DNA from 3 places in the Bradyrhizobium sp. IC3195 genome. Region 2 is predicted to be linked to each of the others. Evidence: riboswitches for the same ligand, from Rfam matches in the RefSeq annotation. Region 2 holds a riboswitch; each other region holds the start of a gene.
What was found. Region 2 has a riboswitch for cobalamin ahead of I6F09_RS35820 (ribonucleoside-diphosphate reductase subunit alpha). Riboswitches for the same ligand answer to the same signal wherever they lie in the genome.
Positions count from the first base shown of each region.

Region 1: linked by a shared signal. The riboswitch ahead of I6F09_RS13890 (energy-coupling factor ABC transporter permease) and the one ahead of I6F09_RS35820 (ribonucleoside-diphosphate reductase subunit alpha) in region 2 are both predicted to bind cobalamin.
Region 3: linked by a shared signal. The riboswitch ahead of I6F09_RS13910 (TonB-dependent receptor) and the one ahead of I6F09_RS35820 (ribonucleoside-diphosphate reductase subunit alpha) in region 2 are both predicted to bind cobalamin.

Region 1 covers NZ_JADYVG010000005.1:260,887-266,399, forward strand. The annotation lists gene cbiE (precorrin-6y C5,15-methyltransferase (decarboxylating) subunit CbiE) at 1-932, shown strand, start outside; gene I6F09_RS13870 (cobalamin biosynthesis protein) at 929-1,297, shown strand; gene cobM (precorrin-4 C(11)-methyltransferase) at 1,294-2,076, shown strand; gene I6F09_RS13880 (cobyrinate a,c-diamide synthase) at 2,076-3,386, shown strand; gene cobA (uroporphyrinogen-III C-methyltransferase) at 3,383-4,114, shown strand; cobalamin riboswitch at 4,160-4,379, shown strand; gene I6F09_RS13890 (energy-coupling factor ABC transporter permease) at 4,416-5,093, shown strand; gene cobF (precorrin-6A synthase (deacetylating)) at 5,139-5,513, shown strand, end outside.
Region 2 covers NZ_JADYVG010000037.1:4,916-10,428, forward strand. The annotation lists gene I6F09_RS35805 (ISAs1 family transposase) at 1-781, shown strand, start outside; gene I6F09_RS35810 (GNAT family N-acetyltransferase) at 1,972-2,613, shown strand; partial or broken gene I6F09_RS35815 (IS5/IS1182 family transposase) at 3,044-3,190, shown strand; cobalamin riboswitch at 3,316-3,470, shown strand; gene I6F09_RS35820 (ribonucleoside-diphosphate reductase subunit alpha) at 3,574-5,513, shown strand, end outside; gene I6F09_RS35825 (ribonucleotide-diphosphate reductase subunit beta) at 5,508-5,513, shown strand, end outside.
Region 3 covers NZ_JADYVG010000005.1:267,941-273,453, reverse strand. The annotation lists gene I6F09_RS13920 (hydantoinase/oxoprolinase family protein) at 1-395, opposite strand, end outside; gene I6F09_RS13915 (PepSY domain-containing protein) at 859-2,295, opposite strand; gene I6F09_RS13910 (TonB-dependent receptor) at 2,308-4,665, opposite strand; cobalamin riboswitch at 4,780-4,983, opposite strand; gene I6F09_RS13905 (histidine phosphatase family protein) at 5,057-5,513, shown strand, end outside.

The sequences.
Region 1 (5,513 bases), on a different contig from region 2:
CGAGCCTTGCCGAGAAGCTCGGTGGCGACGAGTGGATCGCGCATCCTGCTCCGTCCACCTTCTCGCTCGCCGCCGCGCGGCTGGGCTGGCGACTCGAATCCACCGTCTGCCTCGGGCTTCACGCCGCACCGTTCGAGCGTCTCGGTCCGCATCTGGCGCGAGGGGCGCGCATCATCTGTCTCGTGCGCGATGGGAAAGCGGCTGGCGATCTGGCTAGGTGGTTGAGCGAGCGCGGGTGGGGCGCCTCGGCCTTCTGGATGCTCGCCGCCCTCGGTGGCCCGCGCGAAAGCGTCACAGAATATCGCGCCGATAGTCTTGCCGGTGATCTCGCCGGAAACCTGGTCACCGTCGCCGTCGAGGCGAAGGGCGGACAGGGGATGCCCCGCAGTTCGGGATTATCGGACGACCTCTTCATGCATGACGGCCAGATCACCAAGCGGCCGGTACGTGCGCTCGCGCTCTCGGCGTTGGCGCCGCGGCCCGGCGAACGGTTGTGGGATATCGGCGCAGGTTCAGGCTCGATCTCCGTGGAGTGGGCGCTGTGTGGTGGGACGGCGAGTGCAGTCGAAGCGCGCGAGGATCGCGCCGCGAACATCCGCAAGAATGCAGCCGCCTTCGGTTTGGCACATCGGATCACAGTCGTCACGGGCAGGGCACCGGAAGCTCTTGCCGGGTTGGAAGCGGCGGATGCCGTCTTCATTGGCGGTGGTCTCGACGAAGTGTTATTTGATGCGATCTGGACGCGGCTTTCGCCTGGAGCACGGCTCGTCGCACATTCGGTCACGCTGGAGACGGAAGCGCTGCTCGGCGAGCTGCATCAGCGTCACGGCGGCGAACTGATGCGGGCCGAAATTTCGCATGCCGCCCCGCTCGGCCGCTATCGGTCTTGGGAGGCAGCACGCCCCGTGGTGCAGTGGAGTGTGGTTCGATGAAGGTCGCCGGACTCGGCTTCAAGCGCGATGTGACGCTGGCTTCGCTGCGTGAAGCGCTGCTCGCTGCGGGCGGTGCGGAAGGGCTTGCGGCGATGGCAACCGTCAGCGATAAGGCCGACATCGAGGCGCTGAAGCAACTCGCACGTGAATGCGGCGTGCCGATCAGGGCCGTTCCGGCCGCGACACTGGCCGGCATCGACACGCCCACGCAATCGAAGCTCGTCGCGGAGAAATTTGGCACCGGATCTGTAGCCGAGGCTGCTGCGCTCGCGGTCGCCGGTCCGCGCGCGCGGTTGATTGCAGCACGGGTTGTCTCGCAGGATCGCACCGCGACCGCCGCGATTGCCGAAGGAGACGGCCCATGACGGTGCATTTCATCGGCGCAGGGCCGGGCGCACCCGATCTGCTGACGTTGCGCGGCCGCGATCTGATCGCGGCCAGTCCGGTTTGTCTCTATGCCGGCTCGCTGGTGCCGGAGGGCGTGCTGGCGCATTGCCCGCCCGGCGCACGTATCGTCAACACCGCGCCAATGTCGCTCGACGAGATCATCGCCGAGATCGCAGGCGCGCATGCGGCAGGCCTGGATGTCGCGCGGCTGCATTCCGGTGATCTCTCAATCTGGTCGGCGATGGGCGAGCAGCTCCGCCGTTTGCGTGCGCTCGGGATTCCCTACTCGGTGACACCCGGCGTTCCCTCGTTCTCGGCTGCCGCGGCCGCGCTGGAGGCCGAGCTGACGCTGCCCGGTCTTGCTCAGACGGTCGTGCTGACGCGCACGCCGGGCCGTGCCAGCGCGATGCCCGAGGGCGAGAAGCTCGCCGCGTTCGCCGCGACCGGCGCGGTGCTCGCGATCCACCTGTCGATCCATCTGCTCGACCAGGTCGTCGCCGAGCTGACGCCGCACTACGGCGCGGATTGCCCGGTCGCGATCGTCTGGCGCGCGAGCTGGCCGGAGCAGCGCATCGTGCGCGCGACGCTTGCAACGCTCGGTGCGTTCGTGGGTGGCGAGATGGAGCGCACGGCGCTGATCCTGGTCGGCAAGACGCTTGGCGCTGCCGATTTTGACGAGAGCCGCCTCTATGCCGCCGACTACGACCGCCGCTACCGGCCGGTCGGTGCCGAGCCGCGCTTTCCGGAGGCGTCGTGATGCCGGCGAGCCTTGTCATCTCCGCGCCGGCCTCCGGCGTCGGCAAGACCACGCTGACGCTGGCGCTCGCCCGCGCCTGGCGCAAGCGCGGCCTGAACGTGCAGTGCTTCAAGAGCGGCCCCGACTATATCGATCCCGCCTTCCACGCCGCAGCCACGGGACGCGCCTCGGTCAACGTCGACAGCTGGGCGATGGATCGCGGCACCATCGCGCATCTCGTCAGCCGTGGCGGCAATGCAGATGTCGTTCTCGCCGAGGGATCGATGGGCCTGTTCGACGGTGTCGCCGCGCGCGGTGTCTCCGGCACCGGAGCGACCGCTGATATCGCGGAGATGCTGGGCTGGCCGGTGGTTCTGGTGATCGATCCCTCCGGCCAGGCGCAGACTGCGGCAGCGATCGCCGCCGGCCTTCGCGATTACCGCGCCGGCGTGCGCCTTGGCGGCGTCGTGCTCAATCGCGTCGCCAGCCCCCGCCATGAGGATCTGGTGCGGCGCGCGCTGAACGAGGCCGGTATCAAAGTGTTCGGCGCGCTGCCGCGCCATGCCGAGATCAGCCTGCCGAAGCGGCATCTCGGTCTCGTGCAGGCCGAGGAGCAGGCCGAGATCGGCAAGCTGATCGACGAGGCCGCGCGCTTTGTCGCCGAGCACGTCGATCTCGATGCGGTGCTCCACTCGGCAGGCCAATGGTCGCCGCAAGCTGCGGCGAACGGCTTGAACGTGACGCCGCCCGGCCAGCGCATCGCGCTGGCGCGCGATGCGGCGTTCTCCTTCGTCTATCCGCATATGCTGGAAGCTTGGCGCGCCGCGGGCGCCGAGATCGTGCCGTTCTCGCCGCTGGCCGATGAAGCGCCCGATGCGAGCGCCAACGTGTGTTGGCTGCCCGGCGGCTATCCCGAGCTTCATGCAGGAAAGATCGCGGCCAATGCGCGCTTTCGCAGCGGCTTGCGCGCTTTCGCCGAGACGCGGCCGGTGCATGGCGAATGCGGAGGCTATATGGTGCTGGGCGCAGGCCTGACCGACGCCGACGGTATCAGCCATGAGATGGCGGGGCTGCTTGGCCTCGAGACCAGCTTTGCCAAGCGCCGCATGCATCTCGGCTATCGTCTTGCTGAACTGGCTGCGCCGATGCCGGGGCATCAGCCTGGCGCGCGCCTGCGCGGCCACGAGTTCCACTATTCGACCATCCTCGCCCAGCCCGATACGCCGCTCGCGGTCGTGCACGATGCCACCGGCGCGGCCATTGCCGAAACCGGCTCGCGCCGTGGCCATGCCACCGGCACGTTCTTCCATCTGATCGCGGAGGACCGGTGAGCGGTTTTGTCTCTTTCGTTTCCGCCGGTCCGGGCGATCCCGAGCTCCTCACGGTGAAGGGCGCCACGCGGCTGCGCGAGGCCGACGTCGTGCTTTATGACGATCTTGCCTCCGGCGCGATCCTCGATCTCGCACGGCCCGGCGCCAATCTCGTCGCGGTGGGAAAGCGGGCCGGGCGTCCTTCGACCAAGCAGCACCACGTCAACCGTCTCCTGGTCGACTATGCCGCAACCGGCGCGCGCGTGGTGCGGCTCAAGTCCGGCGATGCCGGCATTTTCGGCCGGCTGGAGGAGGAAATCGAGACGCTGCGCGAGGCCGGCATCGGCTACGAGATCGTTCCCGGCGTCACCTCCGCCTGTGTCGCCGCCGCCCAGGCCGGCATTCCCCTGACCCGCCGGTATACCTCCCGCCGGGTGCAGTTCATCACCGGCGCTGACGTCACGGGCGAGCTGCCGCCCAATCTGAATTGGGCGGCACTGGCCGACCCCGAGGCCACGACCGTGGTCTATATGGGCCGGCGCACCTTTCCGGCGCTTGCCGCAAAATTGATCGCGCACGGCCTCGCTCCCAGCACTCCGGCGCTGTTCGCCGAATCTCTCGGGCGTCCCGACGAACGGCTGGTCCGCACCACGATTGCCGAGCTCGCCGAGCAGCTTGGGCGCGGCGGCGCCGCTTCCACTGCGGCCGTCATCCTGTTCGGCGCGCTGGCGGGAGAATATCCGGCATGACGGCTCCGGCAGCGGTTCGCCCCTTGACGCCCGCGATACGAAAGGGGCACACAAGAGCGGCATGGTGCTCGACGCGGCGCAAAGCGCCGGAGCATAATCGGGAATGGGGATGGGCGGACCCAGTTGCGGCGCCCAAAACCCCAGCCGCCCCCGCGACTGTAAGCGGTGAGGGCCTCCGAACCGCCACTGGACCGCAAGGTCCGGGAAGGCCGGAGAACCCAGTGAACCGCGAGCCAGGAGACCGGCCGTGCACGTTTTGAGGCCAAGGCCGTCGGGTGTGACGGCGGAAAGGAATTGAGCCATGCATATCGAACCCGGGATCGTGACGGGCGCCAAGCTCGTGTTGAGTTACGCAACCGGCATCGCCGCAGGCGGCGTTGCCTTGAAGCTCGCGGTCGAGACCGTGCGCGAGCAGGGCGCCGGCTCGTTCGCGGCGCGGACACTGGCCACCACCGCTCTCGTCTTCGTCTTCTTCGAAATCCTGCCGCACTTTCCGGTTGGGGTATCAGAGGTGCACTTCATCCTCGGCTCGACCTTGTTCCTGCTCTTTGGTGCTGCGCCCGCCGCCTTCGGCCTTGCATTTGGCCTGCTGCTTCAGGGCATGCTGCTGGAGCCAGTCGATCTGCCGCAATACGGCATGAACGTCACCACGCTTCTGGTGCCGCTGTTCGCGATCCAGGCGATCGCCAAGCGGATCATTGCCCGCAACACCGCCTATGTCGATTTGAAGTACGGTCAGGCGCTGGCGCTTTCGACGACCTACCAGGCCGGCGTGATCGCATGGGTGGCGTTCTGGGCGCTCTATGGCTCCGGCTTTGCGATCAGCAATCTCGCCAGCGTCGGGACGTTCGCTGCCGCTTATGCGCTGGTGATCGTGATCGAACCGCTCGCCGATCTCGCGGTGCTGGCGCTGGCGAAGTCGCTGCGCGGCGTCACCGCGCCCGGCCTCGTCACCCCGCGCCTGCACAACGCGGCGTAAGAGATCAGCGATGGGCGGCCGGTGTGGCCGCCCATCGCGCTCGCGATGCTCACGCTCTCTCTGATCGGCATCGGTTGCGGCGATCCCGCGCAGCTCACGCGCGCCGCCGTTGACGCCATCAACGCCGCCGATCTCATCCTGATCCCGCGCAAGGGGACTGCGAAATCCGATCTCGCCGATCTCAGGCGAACGATCTGCGCCGGTGTGCTCACCAACAAAGCGACGCGCATTGCCGAGTTTGACCTTCCCGTGCGCGATGCGACCGAGTCGGACTACCGCAAGGGCGTCGACGATTGGCACGATGCGGTGGCCGCGACCTGGTCGCAGACGATCGCTGGGCATCTCGAAGATGACGGCAAGGTCGCGTTGCTGATCTGGGGCGATCCTTCGCTCTATGATTCTTCGCTGCGCATTGCGCGG
Region 2 (5,513 bases):
TATTGACGGGAAGGCCTTGCGAGGAGCCTTCACTCGTGGCCGGCGAGCCACGCCGCTTCATATGGTCAACGTCTGGGCGGCCGGCACGCGCATGGCGCTGGCTCAGGGAAAGGCTCCCAACCGCAACGAGGTTGCCGGCGTTCTCAAAGTCCTGGCTCTGCTCGATCTGGACGGCGCTGTTGTCACCGCCGATGCCTTGCATTGCCGACCCGACACCGAGCGGGCTATCCGCAAGTGCAAGGTCCACTACGTGTTGGCGATCAAGAGCAATCGCGGCCGGCTGTTCAAGGCGGCGAAGGCGCTCGTCGACACCGCCCGGAAGCCCGCGCGGGCGAGCCAGCGGAGGACAACCGCCCACGGCCGCACCGAGCGTCGGCAGGCCATCGTTACCTCGGCACCGCAATTGGCGAAGCAATACGGCTTCCCAGCCATCGCTGCCGTTGGCCGCATCGACAGTTGGCGGGCCAATACCGGCAAAGCCGCCAAGCACACGGTACGATACTTTCTGGCATCGCGTCCGCTCCCTGCCAAGAAACTGCTTGAGGTCGTGCGTGCCCATTGGGGTATCGAGAATAACTTGCACTGGGTTCTCGACGTTCTGTTCGACGAGGACGCATGCCGCAGTCGCAAGGGCCATGCCGCCGAAAACCTCGCAGCTATCCGCAAGCTGGCCATCAATACACTGCAGGCGACACCAGGCCCCGTGCGCACCAGCCACAAAATGCTCGAAGCCAGATGGAATAATGACTTCCTTCTCAGCGCTCTTGCCCATATGCGATAGCCCTACCATTCTGGGGAGGTCTTCGCTACAATGCCTCCTGATATGCTGCCCCGGCGACTACAGTTTTCCAAGACAGAATGAAACAGCATGACTCACCACGTGGATCTCGGACCCGGTGTGGCAAGCATACCAGCGCCAAGAAATCTTCCAAACCGTTCCGATCAGGGAGTGAGTTGGAACAAGTCCTACGAAGCCATCAACGCTTGTGGCCAAAAACCTCTTTTACGAGAATTACTCACGCAACTACGTCAGCCTGCTGTCTTTCCCACTATGGCAAGGATCGCGGCGGATACAACTGACCTAGGCGTCAAGTTCGACGAGGGCACGACAGCAACGTTTTCGCTCGATAGAGCTAACGCCGTTGTGCGAGCGATCGACACGTCTGACGATCAATCAAGGCACGAAAGCTCTCGCGCGATCCCAAGTTGCGTTGTCCAGTAGGTCCACGGCGGCAGCGTCGTGGTATCCAGTCGCGTTGCCTTGATCCGACAATCGCGAATCGCGGCGATGATGCGCCGAGAGCTGTTGGACACAAGAACATCAAGGAGCGCAGACAACATGCGATAATTGGAAAGCCGCTGTACTACGCATATGACTCTCGCAGACGAAAGCTCTCTCTGCCGGTGGCCGCGGACACGACGTTGGCAATGGAGGTTTCGCACTTAGCATGTGTTTTGACCAAGAAACTTACGAGAACCACTCAATACGAGACGAGGTGATGATTCCTTGCCTAGTCTGGACCTCGACGCGCGACACCTGGCAAGCTGTTTGCTCGTGCCGGAGCCCGGTTCAGGCAGCCATCGCCCGATGTTCGCCATGCCCTGACTTCTTCGCACTTGCAATCTCAGAGGCGTCCTCATGTCATTCCCTTCGCGGACGTTGCACCCGAACCGTGTCGACCTTGAGAACGTCGGAGCTTCCTTTGGGAAGGGCGGGGCGGGTTCCAGATAGGGCGTGGAAGCGCAGAAGCCCGCCAGGAATATGTAGATCCAAGCATTGCCGACCAAGGAGCCTTCGTCCGAAGTGGCCGTCAACGTCAGCCGTCTGAGACAGGCGGAGATCTCGGAAGGGAAACCAAATGCACCCGGCGGGTCCCCGTCGGTGCATCCATTCCGCTCACCGTCAGATGTGTCGATGCCATGCTCCTCCTTGGAAGGCCAATGCCAAAACAGAGCCCCGAAAACGACATCATGACAGAAGAATCAGATATCAGATCTGCGAACGCAAACATTCGTGCAAGCACTGTCTGGACCATTGTGCTCGGCTTTGCCGCGGATCCGTTGATGCGTTGGAGCTGGCCTGACCCAAGGCAATACCTTAGGAGCATGCCTCAGTTCATTGACGCCTGTGGGGGCCGAGCATTTGCACATGGCACAGCCTACGTCGCGGGAGAGATTCGTGGCGCGGCCCTGTGGCTGCCTCCCAACGTGCAGCAAGACGAGGAGGCATTGGATGCAATCATGGCGCTATCCCTGCGCCCGGAGATTACCGAGGATATGGCACACTTGCGGCGGAGAATGGCCGAACATCGTCCCCACGAGCCACATTGGTATCTGCCGCTCATTGCCGTCGATCCGAACTGGATCGGAAAAGGGCTTGGCACGTTGCTGATGAAATACGCCCTTCAACGATGCGATGAGAACGGCATTGTTGCCTACCTCGAAAGCTCGAACCCTGAAAACATTCCCTTTTACCAACGTCACGGCTTCAAGGTCGTTGGTGAGATACAACACGGTTCTTCGCCGCCGCTCACGCCAATGTTGCGAACGGCTTCATTCCCACCCAGCAAGGCCGCGCCGCCGGATCGGCTCGTCACCCAGACTCAAGCATAGCTCATCCCGTTAGGATTGATTGCCAATAACCTGACATGACCGCGTTCGGTCAGGACGGCTTATGTTCGCGGCCAGACAACTGAGCACGTGAGGCGGCTCGCCCGGCCTGCGAAAAGCATACGAATCGCCTCTTCGGCAAAGTTGGCACGTCTGATGTGAGAGCTGGCGGGGTCAAATCCACTAAGCGTGGGACATTGCCACGGGCGGCTGCATCGATTGCGGTCGGGCTCCAGACAATTTTTGATCTAAGGGCCACAGAAAGCGATGAATGGCGAGACGCGTATGGCTACCGAAACCCGATCCGGCCCAACTCAATTCGCGGACCGCGAACCGATCGATGCCAACATTCAGGATGTCCAGGGTTGCTGTTCCCCTGTTGGAGAATTTGCGACGCCACTTCCAAAGGCTTGAGCACATCTTGGCCGATCGCAGGCGCTCGGTCGTCGAGCGCACCTTTGCGTGGCTCGGCAGATGTCGGCATCTCTGCAAAGACTTCGAAGGTTCCGCCGCTACCGAGCTCGCCTGGCCGCTCGTCGCCCATCTGAGGCTCCTAACTCGCCGATTGGCCAGGCCTTGAGACATCTATGCTTTTTGAGTGAGGCTCTCAGGACAGGCGCTCGGCGAATTTCGAACCTCGACCTCGGGGCTGCTCCAACTGGTTAACTTGACTGTGCCGTCTTGACGAGTCTGGGCAACGGCTTCTATATGTGGTGTCGTCGTGGTTTTCAATTCGCATATATGGTGGCACGGAGTTAAGGGGAACCCATTGTGCCGGCAGCGGCTATTCCGAGGCATTAGCGCGACAGCGCTGGGAAGACCCGCGAGCCAGGAAACCTACCGCGACAGAACCCATGTCCTCGGGCGGGGTGCCCGGTGGGTCGCTTGCAGCCGGGGACATTGGCCGGGTCTCCTCGCAAGTCGTCCGCACGGTCCCAGCCCCCAAATATCACGGGGTTGCCGATGTCGGCGTCTTACGATTTCGATCAGTATGGTCATCTCATTGAGCTGCCGAGTGTGCGGCAGCCCTCAGCGCAGGCAAAGCCTACCACACCTGAACTGTGTCTTGTGCAGCCCCCAGCATTGCCGGCTCCCCTGCCGAGGCCCCCCGCGCGATCGCCAACTCCGTCTGACCTTTCGCTCGATCGGTCGCGCGACGACCTGCTGACCTCGTTTGGTAGGCTGACGCTGACCGACCGCTATCTGCTCGCCGGCGAAGGCCTCCAGGACATGTTCGCCCGAGTGTCTTGCGCCTTCGCGGACAATGTTGCGCATGCCCAACGTCTATATGATGCGATGTCTCGGCTGTGGTTCATGCCGGCCACACCGGTGCTCTCCAACGGCGGCACGACGCGCGGCCTTCCGATCTCGTGCTTCCTTAACTCAGTGTCGGACTCGCTCGAAGGCATCGTCGGCACCTGGAACGAGAACGTCTGGCTTGCTTCCAATGGCGGCGGCATCGGCACCTACTGGGGTAATGTTCGCTCAATCGGCGAGAAGGCGAGGGGCGGCGTCACCTCGGGCATCATCCCGTTCATCCACGTCACGGACGGCCTCACGCTGGCGATCAGCCAGGGCTCGTTGCGGCGCGGCTCGGCGGCGGTCTATCTCGATATCCACCATCCCGAGATCGAGGAGTTCCTCGAGATCCGCAAGGCGTCTGGTGACTTCAACCGCAAGAGCCTCAACCTACATCACAGCATCAACGTCACCGACGAGTTCATGTGTGCCGTGGGCGCCGGCACCGCATTCGCTCTGCGCAGCCCGAAGACTAACGAGGTTGTCCGCGAGATCGATGCCCGCCAGCTGTGGCAACGCATCCTTGAGAACCGGCTGCAGACCGGCGAGCCTTATCTCTTGTTCATCGACACCGTGAACCGTGCGCTCCCCAAGCACCAGCGCGAGCTCGGCCTCAAGGTCTCGACCTCCAACCTGTGCAGCGAGATTACCGTGTCGACCGGCATCGATCATCGCGGCGAGGAGCGCACCGCGGTGTGCTGCCTGTCGTCGCTCAACCTCGAGACCTGGGACCAGTGGAATGAGGAGCCCGGCTTCATCGAGGACGTCATGCGCTTCCTAGACAACGTGCTCACGCACTTCATCACGGTGGCGCCGGACGGAATGAAGCGTGCCCGCTACGCCGCCCTGCGCGAGCGCTCCGTTGGCCTCGGCGTCATGGGCTTCCACTCGTTTCTCCAGGCCAAGGGCATTCCAATGGAGGGTACCCTGGCCAAGTCATTCAATCTGAACATGTTCCGAAAACTTCGTCGCGATGCCGATGCGGCATCCGTGGCGCTCGCTCGCGAGCGTGGCCCGTGCCCGGATGCCCTGGAACGCGGCGTGATGGCGCGCTTCAGCCCCAAGATCGCAATCGCGCCGACCGCCTCGATCAGCATCATCTGCGGCGGCACCAGCGCCTGCACTGAGCCGATCCCGGCCAACATCTACACCCACAAGACGCTATCCGGCGCCATCTCGGTGCGCAATCCGCACCTCGCTAAGGTGCTGGCCGCGAAAGGCGCCGACACCTCGGCGACCTGGGAGTCGATCATCGCGCACGACGGATCGGTCGCCCATCTCGACGTCCTGTCGGAGCACGAGAAAGCGATCTTTCGCACCGCCTTCGAGATCGACCAGCGCTGGATCGTCGAGCTTGCCGCCGACCGCGCCGCGTTGATTTGCCAGAGCCAGTCGATCAACCTCTATCTGCCGGCCGACGTCGATAAGTGGGACCTCCACATGCTGCACTGGACGGCGTGGAAGCGTGGGGTGAAGAGCCTCTACTACTGTCGATCAAAGTCGATCTCGCGCGCGGCGTTCGCCGGCAAGATTGCCGGGGATGCAACGCCGACGCAGCAGCCGGCGCGGCAGCGCACCGACTATGAGGAGTGCCTCGCATGTCA
Region 3 (5,513 bases), on a different contig from region 2:
TGATCGAGGCGCTCGGCGAGCCCAAAGCAGCGTTCAGGCGGCACCAGAGGCGGCGATTTCGGCGGAACGTCGAGCCGGTAGAGGTCTCGGCGGCGATAGCGCGCGATCTCGAGCACGTCGGCAAAGCCTTCGGTCGCGACCAGCGCCACCTTCGGCAGCCGGTTCTCGACGATCGCGTTGGTCACGCGCGTGGTGCCGTGGACGAAGCGCTTCACCTCGCTCTTGCGCAGGCCGACCGCCTCGATCGCCTCCAGCATCGCCTGCACCGGTGCGTCGGGGCGCGACGGCACCTTCGCAATCCGCGCCTCCGCGGAATCGCGCCGTATCGCGATGATGTCGGTGAAGGTGCCACCGATATCGGTGCCGACCTCCCAGTGATTGCCGGAATCGCTCATCTGCACAGTCAGCTACGCGTGACGTTCATCATCATTCCCTGTCATGCCATCACGTGCGAGCGTGCGACAGAGCGATGGCCGCGGGATAGGGTCAGAGTTGTCGCAAACCAAAGCGCTAGCAAGCCACCGGCCTTGCGCGGCGCAGCATCGGCTGCACGTTTCCGTGCAGCGCTGCTCGCGCAGAGAGCAGAAGGCCGCGAAGTCAAAATGTGCAGCGCACCCTTGGATTCTTCGAGGCAAATAGAAGCGCCCGTTGCACTGCAATCGGATCGCACAAGGCCGTTTGTCTAATTTGCAGGCGATCGGTCGGCGGTGCGGGAGACAGCACTGACCAAGAGCTATGCACGCAGGTCGGCTCAGCCTCTCTTTATTGTACGGTCAGTAAGCGAGGACATCACCGGCCGCTGGTGGATAACCCGGCGCGCCGAACGGGTCGCGCCGGGTACGGAGATTTCGCGACTGGCTATGCGCTCGCCAGCCATGCCCGCAAGCGCCGCCAACCGATGACGATGCCGGTGATGGAGAACATCAGCCCGAGCGTACAGAGCCCGACAATGAGAGCGTCACGCAGCCGCGCATGAGCCAGCAGAATCGGGAAATCAAGCGTGTGCAGCGCACTGTAAAGCCAGCGATAGGCGCGGCGCGACGGGTCCAGTCTTTGCAGCAGCTTGCCATCGGCAGCATCGACATCGAACCAGAGATCGCCGCAGGTCGTCCGGTAGACGGGGGCCCCCGGAAGTGCGGATTGCGCCGGATAGTCGTCGTTGCCGGCGAGCAGGAACGGTGCGGCACAGCCGGTGCCAAGGCGCGCCGTCAGGTCGCCGATCTCCTGCCTATCCAGGTATGACGCCGGTCCATCGCGCGGCGCGTCCCCTGCCCTGATCAACGCCTGACGGCCGAGACCAACCCGGTCGCGCCGATAGACATGGCCGTTGAAGGCGAACCATTCGACCACGCGGGCCAACGGCGATATTGGCTGCGGATCGAGCGACGACGCGTCTCGCCAATCCGGGGCGGCATCGACCACGCCGGCCTCTGTCGGAGTCAGTTGCCCGCGCGAGAACAGGCGGCCGTGATCCATCGACAGCCAGCCGCTGAAGATCCAGGTCAGCACAAACACGGTCGCGACGAGACCGATGATGTGATGCAGGGCGTGCCAGCCACGATAGGGCGACGAGAGCTGGCGTCCCCGTATCTTCACACGCACCATTCCGAGCACCGCACCAAGCAATGCCGCGATTAGGGCCAGCAGCGACAGCGTCCAGACCACGCCATCCCACAGCGCCCAGCTGCTGCGCAGAATTGTCGGATAGATCCAGTGCAGCACGCTGCCGGCCCAGTTCCACGCGCGCTCGCTGCGCGTCGTATCCAGGACGACTTCGCCGGTCAGCGACGAAACGTAGACCTCCGTTCCAGGGGCATCGCCGAGAGCGGCGCGAAACAAGGGGCGATGGCGATCAAAACCGTTCGGCACGCTCCATTGATCGTAATCCGACCGCGCGACGATCGCAGCGCGCACCGCCTCAAGCCCGCGCTGACGTGAATAAGCTTGCACGATGGTGAGCGCGACATCGGCTGATGTCACCGACGCGTCTCCTCCATCGGAGGCGCGAACCGCTCGCGAACCTATGGAGCCCGAGACGACGTAGACCGGTCCATCGCTCCGCTGGATCAGCCGAACACGCCTGCCATCGGCAATCCCGCTCGCCGCAACGGCGTCCGCGACCGAGATCCTCGTCCCGTCGCGATCGACCGGCACAAGTCCGGCAAATCGCTCCGCTTCCGTCAGCGACGGAAACGGGACGAAGTGCATGACGATCCCGCTCGCGAACCACATCGCGAACAGCAGACAGAACGCGATGCCGAGCCAGCGATGCGTGAGGACGATCGCGCTCATCATGCGCTCAAGGCCTCACCATTTGAACGCGGCCGATATTTCATAGGTGCGCGGCGCGCCCAGGAGGATCTGGTCCGGATAGAACGGATCGCCCCAGATCGCGTAGCGCTTATCAGTGATGTTGCGGACACGGAAGGTCAGGCGGGCCTGGTCGACCGCATTGAACGCCGTCTTGGGGATGTCGACGAAGGCGTAGACGTCGGCCACAGTGTAAGCCTTCATCGTCACGACGTTGGCGTCGGTGTTGTAGCGGTCGCCGACATGACGGCCGGTGATGCCAAGCTCCACCGGCCATGGTGTGAAGAAGCGATACGACGCGCCGGCATTGGCGACGATACGCGGCACGTTTGGCGGCGTGTTGCCGGAGAACGAGCCGCCGGCAAAATTGTAGTCGGCATAGCGCGCATCGACATAGGCGATGTTGCCCCACAGCCGCAGCGGCTCGATCGGGCGTATCGAGGCGGCAAGCTCGACGCCTTTCGACTCCTGTCGTCCGGCGATGTTGAGTTGCATGCCGCCGGCGGCCGCATAGACGTTCTTGCGCAGGATGTCATAGGCCGAGAACGACCACTCCGCCCGATTGTCCCAGAACAGGTGCTTGACACCGGTCTCATAGGTGCGCGCGGTGGTCAGGTCGAGCGGCTGGGTGGGCGAGAGCAGGAAGATGTTGTTGGCTGCGACGTCGGCGCCGGTGGCGTATTGGCTGAAGAAGGTCAGGCCGGGAACGGCCTCCCAGGTGTAGCCGATGCGGCCCGTCACCGGCGCCCAGTCTTTCCTGAATGGGAAGCCCACCTTCTCCACACCGTTCTTGTCGGTCGAGTTGCGGTCGAGCCCGATGTGCTCGACACGAAGGCCGCCGATCAGCGCGAAGCTGCGCGTCAGCTTGAGCCTGTCCTCGAATGACAGCGCCTCGTTGTCTATGCGCGCGGTCTGCTGCTGCGTCGTGAGCAGGCCGTAGAAACCGCGGTTGGGGTCGACCAGCGAGACGGAATCGCCGGGAAAGTTTGCCGCGCCGGGCCTGACGAAATCGAGATAGCTCGACGACAGCGTCGTGACCAGCCGGTTGTCGAAGCCCGCAATATTTGTATCCCAGATCAGGTCGGTGATGTTGCCGACCAGTCGCTGACTGTGGGCGACATAGAAACGCTCGCGATCGACCAGGTTCGTGGTGGAATTGAACGCCTCGATCTCGTTATTGAACCAGGTCCGTTCCGCGCCATAGCCATAGGCCTGACTTTTCAGCGTGAGGTCAGGCGCGAGCTTCAGCTCGAAGCCGCCACGCAGCCACACTTCCTGCGCCACGTTGCGGTTATCGAGAACGTTGTAATTGGTGTTGAAGGTGCGGTCGTCGATGGTGACGGCACCGAGATTGGTTCCGTTGTAATTCGAGACGTAATTGCCGGAGACGATCCCCGTCGTCGCATGCGAACCGCTGAAGGCCACCGGCACCAGCGGCGCGCCCCAATAGGCCTTCGAGCGGTCTTCGCGATATTCGACCGCACCCCAGATCCTGAGGCTGTCGGAAACACGGTAGTTGAGCTGGCCGGACGTGCCGAACGTCTTGACATTGGTGTCATCGGCAAAGCCGTTGAGGGCGGAACGGCTGATGTCGAAGCGATAGTCCAGGCCCTGCACATTGGTGCTGCCGCCGGAGCCGTAATGGGCACGGAACGAGTTCAGCGAGTCCCAGGAGAAATCGGCCTCGTTACGGACAGCTCCGGTGTGCGGCTGCTTGGTGACGAAGTTGATCGCGCCGCCCGCGGCGCCCTCGCCCGAAATCAGCGAGGCCGGGCCCTTGAGGAATTCCACGGCCTCAAGGTTGGCGGTGTCCACGATCCGCGAGGTCATGTTCTGCGGACCGATCTTGATGCCGTTGTAGAGCGTGTTGATCTGGCTGTTGGTGAAGCCGCGCATCGAGAAGGCCGAAGGTTCGGCCGGGTTGTCGCCCGAGGTGACGCCGGCGGCGCCCTGCGCCACCTCGGACACGGTGCGATGGCCCTGCTCGCGCATGGTTTCGGCGGAGACAACCTCGACGGTCGCGGGCGTCTGCCGCACCGTCAAGCCGAGCCGCGAGGCGCTTTCGGCAACGGCGTTGGAGTTGAGCGGCGTTTGCGGCGTTGAATCCGGCGTGACGGGTCTTGGCGCTGCGGATACAGCCGCCGGCCTGCGCGCTGCCGCGCGGCGCGCGCCCTGCGCCGTTCCTGCTGCCGGTTTGGCCGGCTTGCGGGCCTGGGCGGGCGACACCTCGACGGGTGGCAGCGACTCTCGGGCCTGCTGCGCCAGAGCGGCCGGCAGACCAAGAGCGGCAAAGGACGTGAACGCGGCGGAGGCAAGCAGGACGCGGCGCGGTCGTGCGATACGGATGGAAGACACAGGTCAAAACCTCGGTATGACGTCAGTGGCACGTCACAGCGAACGAGGTCTCACCTTTGGCCTTGCAGCCGTCCGATGAAGCCGAATGTCTGTACTCCCCGACCGACATCTTCGCGTGTGACCACGGCTGACGGCAGGTCTCCTGGCTCGCGGGTCGTGACCGCTTCGTCGCCTTCCCGGGACCGAGGACCCAGTGGCTCGTGACGAAGGATTCACCGCTTACAGTTGCGGGGGCAGCCGCGGCATTGGGGACAATTTTCCCCGCACCGCATTCCCTTTTCATTCCCTCTCGGGAAAACCGTCGCGAGCATCTAGGATTACCGCCAAGACAGAGTCAATGTGCCAGTTGCGGCGTTATGGCCACAGCAACCAACTTTCCCTGGAGATGAGCATGGAAGGCGAGACCTTCCTCTGGTTGATCAGGCATGCGGCCGTCGTGGGCATGCCCGGGACGATCCATGCGGCCGATGCGCGGGCCGACCTCGGCGATCACGCGGCATTGGCGGCCCTGAGGCGCCTCTTGCCCGCGGATCTCGCCGGCTATGCCAGCCCGTCGCGGCGCACGGTCGAGACGGCGCGCGCGCTGGGGCTCGAACCGGAGCTGATCAGCGAGTTTCGCGAGCAGGATTTCGGCGACTGGACCGGCCATCGGCATGACGAGCTCGCCGCGACCGGCGGCGAGGCCTACGCGCAGGTCTGGCGCGATCCGGCGCACGGACGGCCGCCGAACGGCGAGAGCTTTGCGGATCAGGTCGCCCGCGTCCGCCTGGGCCTGGCGCAGATTGGCGCAGGCTCCGCGGCGCTGGTCGTTCATTCCGGCACCATTCGTGCCACGCTCTGCATCGCGC